2 regions of the Paenibacillus sp. FSL H3-0286 genome follow, and region 2 is predicted to be linked to the other one. Evidence: a T-box and tRNA genes for the amino acid it is inferred to sense, from the RefSeq annotation. Region 2 holds a T-box; the other holds one or more tRNA genes.
What was found. The T-box of region 2 lies ahead of MHB37_RS25790 (arginine--tRNA ligase). A T-box ahead of a tRNA ligase gene usually reads a tRNA of that ligase, here a tRNA-Arg.
Positions count from the first base shown of each region.

Region 1: it encodes a tRNA-Arg, which carries the amino acid that the T-box ahead of MHB37_RS25790 (arginine--tRNA ligase) is inferred to sense. The anticodon was not compared.

Region 1 covers NZ_CP150285.1:183,369-187,792, reverse strand. The annotation lists gene gap (type I glyceraldehyde-3-phosphate dehydrogenase) at 1-710, opposite strand, end outside; gene MHB37_RS00915 (sugar-binding transcriptional regulator) at 824-1,876, opposite strand; tRNA gene MHB37_RS00910 (tRNA-Arg) at 2,145-2,219, shown strand; gene clpP (ATP-dependent Clp endopeptidase proteolytic subunit ClpP) at 2,413-3,009, shown strand; gene MHB37_RS00900 (GDSL-type esterase/lipase family protein) at 3,099-3,737, opposite strand; gene MHB37_RS00895 (DUF3298 and DUF4163 domain-containing protein) at 3,849-4,424, opposite strand, start outside.
Region 2 covers NZ_CP150285.1:5,759,435-5,763,858, forward strand. The annotation lists partial or broken gene MHB37_RS25780 (beta strand repeat-containing protein) at 1-1,192, opposite strand, end outside; gene MHB37_RS25785 (hypothetical protein) at 1,274-1,633, opposite strand; T-box leader at 1,883-2,101, shown strand; gene MHB37_RS25790 (arginine--tRNA ligase) at 2,142-4,007, shown strand; gene MHB37_RS25795 (GH36-type glycosyl hydrolase domain-containing protein) at 4,069-4,424, opposite strand, start outside.

The sequences.
Region 1 (4,424 bases), 1.5 Mb from region 2:
ACTGGAACACGTTGAGCTGCACCATCCAATTTACCTTTAAGTTCTGGAATAACCAGACCGATTGCTTTAGCAGCACCAGTAGTGTTAGGAATGATGTTCTCAGCTGCTGCACGAGCGCGTCTGAAGTCACCTTTAGCATGTGGAGCATCCAAAGTGTTTTGGTCGCCAGTGTAAGCATGAATTGTAGTCATCAAGCCTTCAACGATACCGAACTTGTCGTTCAGTACTTTTGCCATTGGAGCTAGGCAGTTAGTTGTGCAAGATGCGCCGGAAATAACAGTCTCAGTACCATCAAGAATGTCATCGTTAACGTTGTAAACGACAGTTTTCATGTCGCCAGTAGCTGGAGCGGAGATAACTACTTTCTTAGCTCCACCTTTCAAGTGTTTTTCAGCTGCTTCTTTAGTTGTGAAGAAACCTGTGCACTCAAGTACGATATCAACGCCTAGGTCGCCCCATGGCAATTCTTCAGGGTTGCGGTTAGCAAGAACCTTAACTTCTTTACCATTGACTTTGAAGAAGCCATCATGCACTTCAACATCACCTTGGAATTTACCTTGAGTTGTATCATATTTAAGCAAATGAGCAAGCATCTTAGCGTCAGTCAAGTCGTTGATTGCTACCACTTCGATACCTTCTACATTTTGAATACGGCGGAAAGCAAGGCGTCCAATACGTCCAAAACCGTTAATTCCAACTTTTACACTCATTGAATAGTTCCTCCTAGAATTCGTTTTATTTATTCAAAACAGACGGTGAGGTCTGTCATGACAACAATGTTAAGTATGATGCAAGAAGTATGTTATTGCCTGCAATCTAAAAACTACGAAGATAGCTGTAGTTGATTGTCAATTTCCTTGCCTATTTCTACTGCAGCAGCCTCGTCCGTGACGAGAATATTCTCCTGCCCGAAACGCAGCATGGCATGAATGGCTTTGGCCTTGGGTTTGCCTCCTGCAATACCGATGACTTTCTCTGTCCGGATAATATCTTCTAGACGTAGACCCATCGTAAGCATGGTATGGACAACCTGACCCTCTTCATTGAAATAATAGCCAAAAGATTCGGCCACTGCCCCTTCACCCTGGATTTCCGAGACTGTAGCCTCGTCCAGTTTGCGGCGGCGGGTCATTTCAATGGCATCCCCAATCCCATGTACAATAATACGCGAACTACGGATGGTTTGTACAATCTCTCCAATATTAGAGTCAAGTGCCAGCGATTGGTATGCATCCCCGCTAAGCAAATCAGGGACATGCAACAACCGGTAGTTGGCTCCAACCCGCTTTGCCATTGTTGAGGCAATCGTGTTGGCTTGAATCTCCATACTCTCTCCTAATCCTCCACGCGCCGGAACAAACCAAGCGTTCTTATAGGAAAGGGACAACGGCGGTGCCAGTTGATCAGCCATATCGGCAAGCGTCGATCCACCTGTGACGGCAACTGTATCATCTGCGCGAAGTATACTCAGCAGCGCTTTCGCACCCGCTCGGCCAAGCTCTCGTTTGGTGAACGGCGATGACTCACAATCACCCGGTACTACAATAACTTTATCCAGACCATACGTTGCTCGAATTTTCTCTTCCAGCTCATCCAGACCAAATAGGCTCTTAACAACCGGCTCTAGCAAATCAAGCAGTCTACGTCCAGCAGCGCTAATGCGCATGCCAACACTCTCGATCTCAATAAGCCCTTGCGATTTCAGAAGATCCGTCTCGGCACGCAGTACCCGCTCAGTCATATCTAGCGAAGCGGCTAGCGTTCTGCGCCCAATAATATCGGACAGCATGATCTGATGAAGAATCGTGTACCGTCTCTTAAGGGTTTCCATGAGATCAGGCAGAAGCTGCTTTTGGATATCTAATAAATTACGCATACTTTCACTCCTGCAACTTCGTCTTCCTCTATTCCCTTGTTCATGGTCTCAAAACGTCCCGGGTAAACTTTTTAAGTCCCACCCATATTCTAACCAAATATTGCTCGAAGCGCAAGTCTTCCGAGAGTAGAATTCTCAAGCGCTTGTCTTCTTATACATTAATAAGGTCAGAAAAAGATATAGCGCCCGATGCCTGTCCCTAGAGCGCTTGTCCAGTATTAATATTACATTGCAATTGTGTAAAAATTGTATTATAATCATTTTTGTTGCGCCCGTGGTCCAATGGATATGACGTAGGCCTCCGAAGCCTGAGATCCAAGTTCGATTCTTGGCGGGCGCGCCATTAATTTCATTTTTGCACATAATTTAGTAGTGCCTATACTACTACTTAACCAAAGAGCCGCTTGTCGGCTCTTTTTTTTGAATATAAGTTTGACTTTCTTTGACTTTTTGTTTGAATTTGTTTATCATGTGGGTAATACGGCAAGAGTAAAAATGAATACATTTGAAGAACCAATATCAAGGAGGTTTTCCACGTGAGTTATATTCCTATGGTAGTAGAACAGAGCAACCGCGGCGAGCGCGCTTATGACATCTATTCCCGCCTGCTGAAGGACCGCATCATTTTCCTTGGAACGGAGGTTAATGACGTGGTAGCCAATTCTATCATCGCACAAATGCTGTTCTTGGCTGCCGAAGATCCTGACAAGGACATTCACCTTTACGTGAATAGCCCAGGCGGTTCCATTACTGCAGGTATGGCTATTTTTGATACAATGCAGTACATTAAACCAGATGTTTCCACCATCTGTGTGGGTATGGCAGCTTCCATGGGAGCTTTCCTGCTAAACGCTGGCGCCAAAGGCAAACGCTTCGCACTGCCTAACAGCGAGATCATGATCCACCAGCCTCTGGGTGGTGCTCAAGGTCAAGCAACGGACATTGAAATCCGTGCCCGCCGCATCCTCAAATTGCGCGATAAGCTGAACCGTATTCTAGCAGAACGTACGGGTCAACCTCTAGAACGTATTGAGAAGGATACAGATCGCGACTACTTCATGACTGCTGCAGACGCGGCTGAATACGGTATCGTAGATAAAGTAATCGAGAAGACATTGCCTAGCGGTGTGTAAGCTATAAAGTAAAAATATAAAGAGGCTGTGCTCTATCCGTTATGGTTAGAGCACAGCCTCTTTATATTTTATAGAAGACCTAAATCCAATCACGCCAGCCCGCCATAACCTAGCGCATCCAGCTTCTCGGCAATCACGCGATAACCCCGGCCATTCGGATGCAGATGATCAATGGATAACAGCCCTCTCTCATTTCCTGCGAACTCACTATAAATCGAAGCAAATCCACATACTCGGCTGCTGTACTGTGCTGCGTATTGATTAAACTGTCTGACCCACTCTGTCGCACCAACCACCTGAGGATAGGGATTATATAATCCCACAATTCTAATGATAAAAGGTCTACAAGTCCTCGCCTTCAATTGTATAAGGATATTCATAATTGCAGAGAAATTTTGTTTGCATTCCTGAAGCGATCTCCGCAGTTCTGCGGATAAGTTTCCTTGCTGTCTTGCTGCTGATTTGGCCGCGTGAATCAAATCATTACCACCGATAGACACAGTGATGATATCGGCTACTCGAACGGCCTCACGCATCATGGAATTTCCGCGCAGCCGCTGCTCCAGCTCTGAAGTAGTCATTCCGTTCACGCCTAAATTCGTAGAGGCTACAGTAGTCCGCAGTCTCCCTTCTGCCATTCTACGGTACACCGGTACAAAACCGTTACCTGGCAGAGCACCAAATCCAGTCGTCAAGGAATCGCCAATTGCAGTATATTGGTAGCCCATAGCTCTCCCCCGTTCATAAACTAGTTACTCCCTTTAGCATATGAACAAGAGACAACTCTGGTAAGGGGGAGATGTCTTGTGCCGACATTAGCGGAGACGAAACATTGCCATTTATTTCATGCCAGCAAACGGGCTACTGCCATCCGGCAAAAGCTCTTTGAAACTAAAAGTATACTCAGGGAAGCCTGCAGCATACGCTGTGTACTCATATAATTGGAAGAACAGAACAACCTTGTCGTCCTTCAGATAGAAATATTTCTCCGTATTCAATCCGTTGAATCCTCCCAAATAACTATCCTCTGCCTTCAGCAGCTTGCTCAGCTTTGCATTCAGCTGTTTTTTGTAGTTTGGATTAGCTCCAAACAGGTCGCCCAACAGTAGACGTTTACCATCCTTAAGCGAGAAGGTGAAGGCTTCACGGTTAGTCATTCCATGGGCCCCGCCCGTATCACTATACTGATGCATCACTATGCTGATCACACCATTCTGATTGTAGGTCACTACATAACCTGAATCATAGGTGTATTTGGGCTCTGCTCCATCTCGATCGGAGATATCCTGTTCTGCACCCGCCGCGAATTTCATAACACTTTCCTTCAAAGTATTATTAATAGCTTGTTGCGCACTGGAGTTGCCCAATCCACTGATCTTCGGATAATCAAGCTGAATAAAAGCTTCTGCCCGATC
Region 2 (4,424 bases):
TCCCGTTGCTCCGTCTGCTCCCGTTGCACCAGTCGCCCCAGTTGCTCCATCGACTCCAGTCCCCCCAGTCTCTCCTGCTCCGGTCGCTCCGGTAGCACCCGTTGCTCCTGTTGCACCTGTAGCTCCATCTGCTCCTGTTGCCCCAGTCTCTCCTGCTCCAGTCGCTCCTGTTGCGTTGCTCCTCCGTCTGCTCTCCGGTCGTTGCTCCTGTTGCACCTGTAGCTCCATCTGCTCCAGTCTCTCCTGCTCCGGTCGCCCCGGTTGCTCCGTCTGCTCCCGTTGCACCAGTTGCTCCATCCGCTCCCGTTGCCCCAGTCTCTCCTGCTCCAGTCGCTCCCGTTGCTCCGTCTGCTCCCGTTGCTCCTGTTGCACCTGTAGCTCCATCTGCTCCTGTTGCCCCAGTCTCTCCTGCTCCGGTCGCCCCGGTTGCTCCGTCTGCTCCCGTTGCACCCGTTGCTCCATCCGCTCCCGTTGCACCAGTCACTCCATCTGCACCTGTTGCACCTGTCTCTCCTGCTCCGGTCGCTCCAGTTGCTCCGTCTGCTCCCGTTGCACCAGTCGCCCCAGTTACTCCGTCTGCTCCTGTAGCTCCAGTCTCTCCTGCTCCGGTCGCTCCAGTTACTCCATCCGCTCCCGTTGCACCAGTCGCCCCAGTTACTCCATCGGCACCTGTTGCCCCAGTCTCTCCTGCTCCAGTCGCTCCAGTCGCTCCAGTTGCTCCATCCGCTCCCGTTGCACCAGTCGCCCCAGTCACTCCATCTGCACCAGTAGCTCCAGTCTCTCCTGCGCCGGTCGCTCCCGTTGCTCCTGTTGCTCCATCCGCTCCCGTTGCACCAGTCGCCCCGGTCGCGCCGGTCGCGCCAGTTATTCCTTGCGTTACACCAAGCAATTCTGCATGTACAAGTCGATGGGCAGTCACAATCTGGCCAACGCTATTTTTTCCCCATACTGAGATTTGAATCGGATCATCTACCAGACTTGTAGTTGTAAAAATAAATTCGAACGCATCAAAATCGCCATAATAATCACGTGTTATAACTTCATTAGGTGCTACATTTATCAGCTCGCTTACATATAAAGTTCTTGTCCCATCCATATAGTATCCTTGAACAAGAGCCATTGATGAATCAATGTCACTTCGGTTATCAATTTTGACAGTAACATGCTGAGTAGGTCTTACACCCCCTACCATACTATTGTCTATCGGTCCGGTAGATAAATAACTCAATTTCTCATCACTCCTTTAACGTTAACTGTGTCACAAAAATAATTATTAAATTAATACTGCCTGCTTCTCCCACGCAACTATGCGATGAGGATCTACCAATGCCCCCGAGTTCTGTTTTCCCCAGACTGAAATCCCAACCTCTGCTTCAACTGCTTCTACTGTTGTAAACACAAATTCAAATGCGTCCAAGTCGGCAAAATAGTTCTTAGTTAAAACTTGATTAGGTGCTAGATTTACTGTTTCATTCACATACATCGTTCTTGATCCGTTAAGAAGGAAACCTTGAATAACTAGATTATAAGGATTAAGAGAATCCCGATTAACTACTTTTACGGTTACCAGTTGCGACGGTCTGACCCCTAGGATCGGGCTGTTATCTATAGGTCCAGTAGAAAAAATAGCCATGTTTTATTCACTCCTCCCTTCCACTACAAATTGAAAGATTAGTGGCTCCGTATAGTAATATTCCTTGGCTTGAGTTAGCGTGTGGACTGTTGTGCAAAGGAACAGCTAGTCCTATAACAAGACAGCCTTCTTTTTCCAAATTTATAATCTACTAAACTGATAATCTAACAACAAAGAGCAACCAAGATTGTTAAGAAGCTAACCACTATTGCTTTTTATGAAATATTAGGTATACTGGTAAAAATTAATTAAGCATCGATGAGCGGGAGAGTAATTAACGAGATCTAGTCCTCAGCGAGCCGGGAGAGTGTAAGCCGGTACAGATCCCTTTAATGAAGCGCACCCGTGAGATGGACTTCTGAACCTTAGTAGGAAGTCCCGGCTGAAGGCCGTTATCCCGTAAGGTGGCTGAACAACTTGTTCAGCAACGAGAGTGGTACCGCGAGCGCTAAAGCCCTCGTCTCTTTTGAGACGAGGGCTTTTTTGTATTTTCAAAGGAGGGTATACCATGTTAAATCAAATCATCAAAGACGGAATCGAGCACAGTGTACAACGTGTATTCAATACCTTAGGAGCTGACTATCCAGAGGACATTGCCATTCTGATCGAACAGCCAGCAAATCTAGAACATGGTGATTATTCATGCAATATCGCTATGCAGCTAGCCAAAACTTTACGAAAATCCCCAATGGTCATAGCAGAATTAGTGAAAGCAGAACTTCAATTCCAAGGGCGCTTCGCCGGTCTTTTACAAAAAGTTGAAGTCGCTGCTCCCGGATTTATCAATTTGTATATGAATTGGCAAAGCTGGGCTGAACATTCCTTTGAACTGCCTGCCAGCACTGGCGAAAAAGTCATCATCGAGCACACTTCTATCAACCCCAACAAAGCCGCTCACGTAGGTCATCTAAGAAACGCCTGTATCGGCGATACTCTAGTCAGAATTATGAAAAGAACTGGGTATAACGTAGAGGTCCATAACTACATTGATGATCTCGGCAATCAGCTGGCGGATACAGTTGTTGGATTATTAAATATACCTTTAGAAGGGGAACACCAACGTTTCGGTGATTTTTGCTGGGATCTTTATGCCAAAGTGAACAAAGAATATGCGCTGAACCCAGAGATGACACACAAGCGCACTGATATACTCCACTCACTTGAACTAGGGGGCGGTAACGAAGCCTGGCTGGGCAACCTTGTAGCTGAACGCATCGTTAGAGAGCATGTAGAGGAAATGAAACATTTTGGGATTTATTATGATTTGCTGGTATGGGAGAGCAGTATTTTAAAAGAGGGATTTTGGGCAGCCGCAGCTGAGCTACTGAAGCAGACAGCCGTTTTTGTACAAGAGACTGAAGGTAAACTCGCAGGCTGCTGGGTGCTGAAGCAAGGAACAGAGGCTAACATTGGAGCGGATTCAGAGGAGCATCAGCTCGATAAGGTGCTGGTGCGTTCGAATGGGATTTTAACGTATACAGCCAAAGATATTGCCTATCATCTCTGGAAATTTGGTCTTTTGACCAAAGATTTCTCCTATAGCGAATTCTCGTCCGGTTTATGGACAACTGGATTAACTGGAACCCAAGAATCTTATGGGCACGCGGACAGAGTCATCAATGTGATCGATTACAGACAGGAATATCCACAACAGATGGTTAAGCAAGCCTTAGGGGCACTAGGTTATAACGAGCAAGCAGACAAACTCCATCATGTGAGTTATGGTGTTGTATCTCTTAGTCCCGCCTCGGCGGCCGAGCTGGGTATAGATATTTCAGAAGGCAAAACTTCTTATGCTATGTCCGGACGCCAGGGAATCGGGATTAAGGTAAGCGATCTGGTGGAGCTTATGGAACAGAACATTGAGCACTCACGTTCCGATAAAGACGGCCTCTCCAGCCGATTGATTGCCACTGCTGCGATTCGCTACTATCTGCTACGGTTTAATTTAGGAACGGAAATCGTGTTTGATTTCAAACAGGCTACCGAAATATCCGGCAATACCGGAGTTTATCTGATGTATACTTTTGCGCGTGCGACAAGCGTTTTGAGTAAAGCTACGATCCCAATCCTTACAGCTGCCGCACAGCTTCAGTTCCCTTCCGAATTGGAAAAAGCAGAGCTTGCGCTGCTAAGACAGCTAAACCTCTGGCCGGAGACATTACATTCAGCAAGTATAGAGTTGACGCCAAATACGCTCTGCACTTACGCACATACCTTAGCTACCCTGTTCAACAACTTCTATTCTGTATGTCCGATTCTAAAAGGCGATCCAGCTACGATCGAATTCCGCCTCTGGCTTACTTCAAGATTCAAGGACATCTTGGGAGATGTGCTCGAAGTGCTTGGGTTACCGACACCGAACCGAATGTAGAAGATACAAAAAAAGGGCAATTTCCGCGCTTAACGCGGAGATTGCCCTTCTATATATAATGTTACTTATAAATCTCTATCACATTTCCAGCTTCCGTGCTGAGACGATCAAAGTCCGCACGTTTGATGCGAACACCACCACTACGATAGCGGTTAGGTGTACCTTCTGTTTGCACTTCCGTACCGTTGATAGTAATTTGACTGATCTCACGACCTGTAAGGTGATAGATAAAGTCTACCTTAGTGCCTGCATATTCAAAACTAAAGTGCATTCCATCCAGCGATTCCGGCAGAATAGGGTCAACAATTAAGTCTCCACCTTCCGTACGGATCCCCAGTGCATTCGAGATTAACTGGTTCATATAGATCCCAGGACCGCTGGAATAGATTCTCCAGCCACCTTTAACAGCTACGTCAC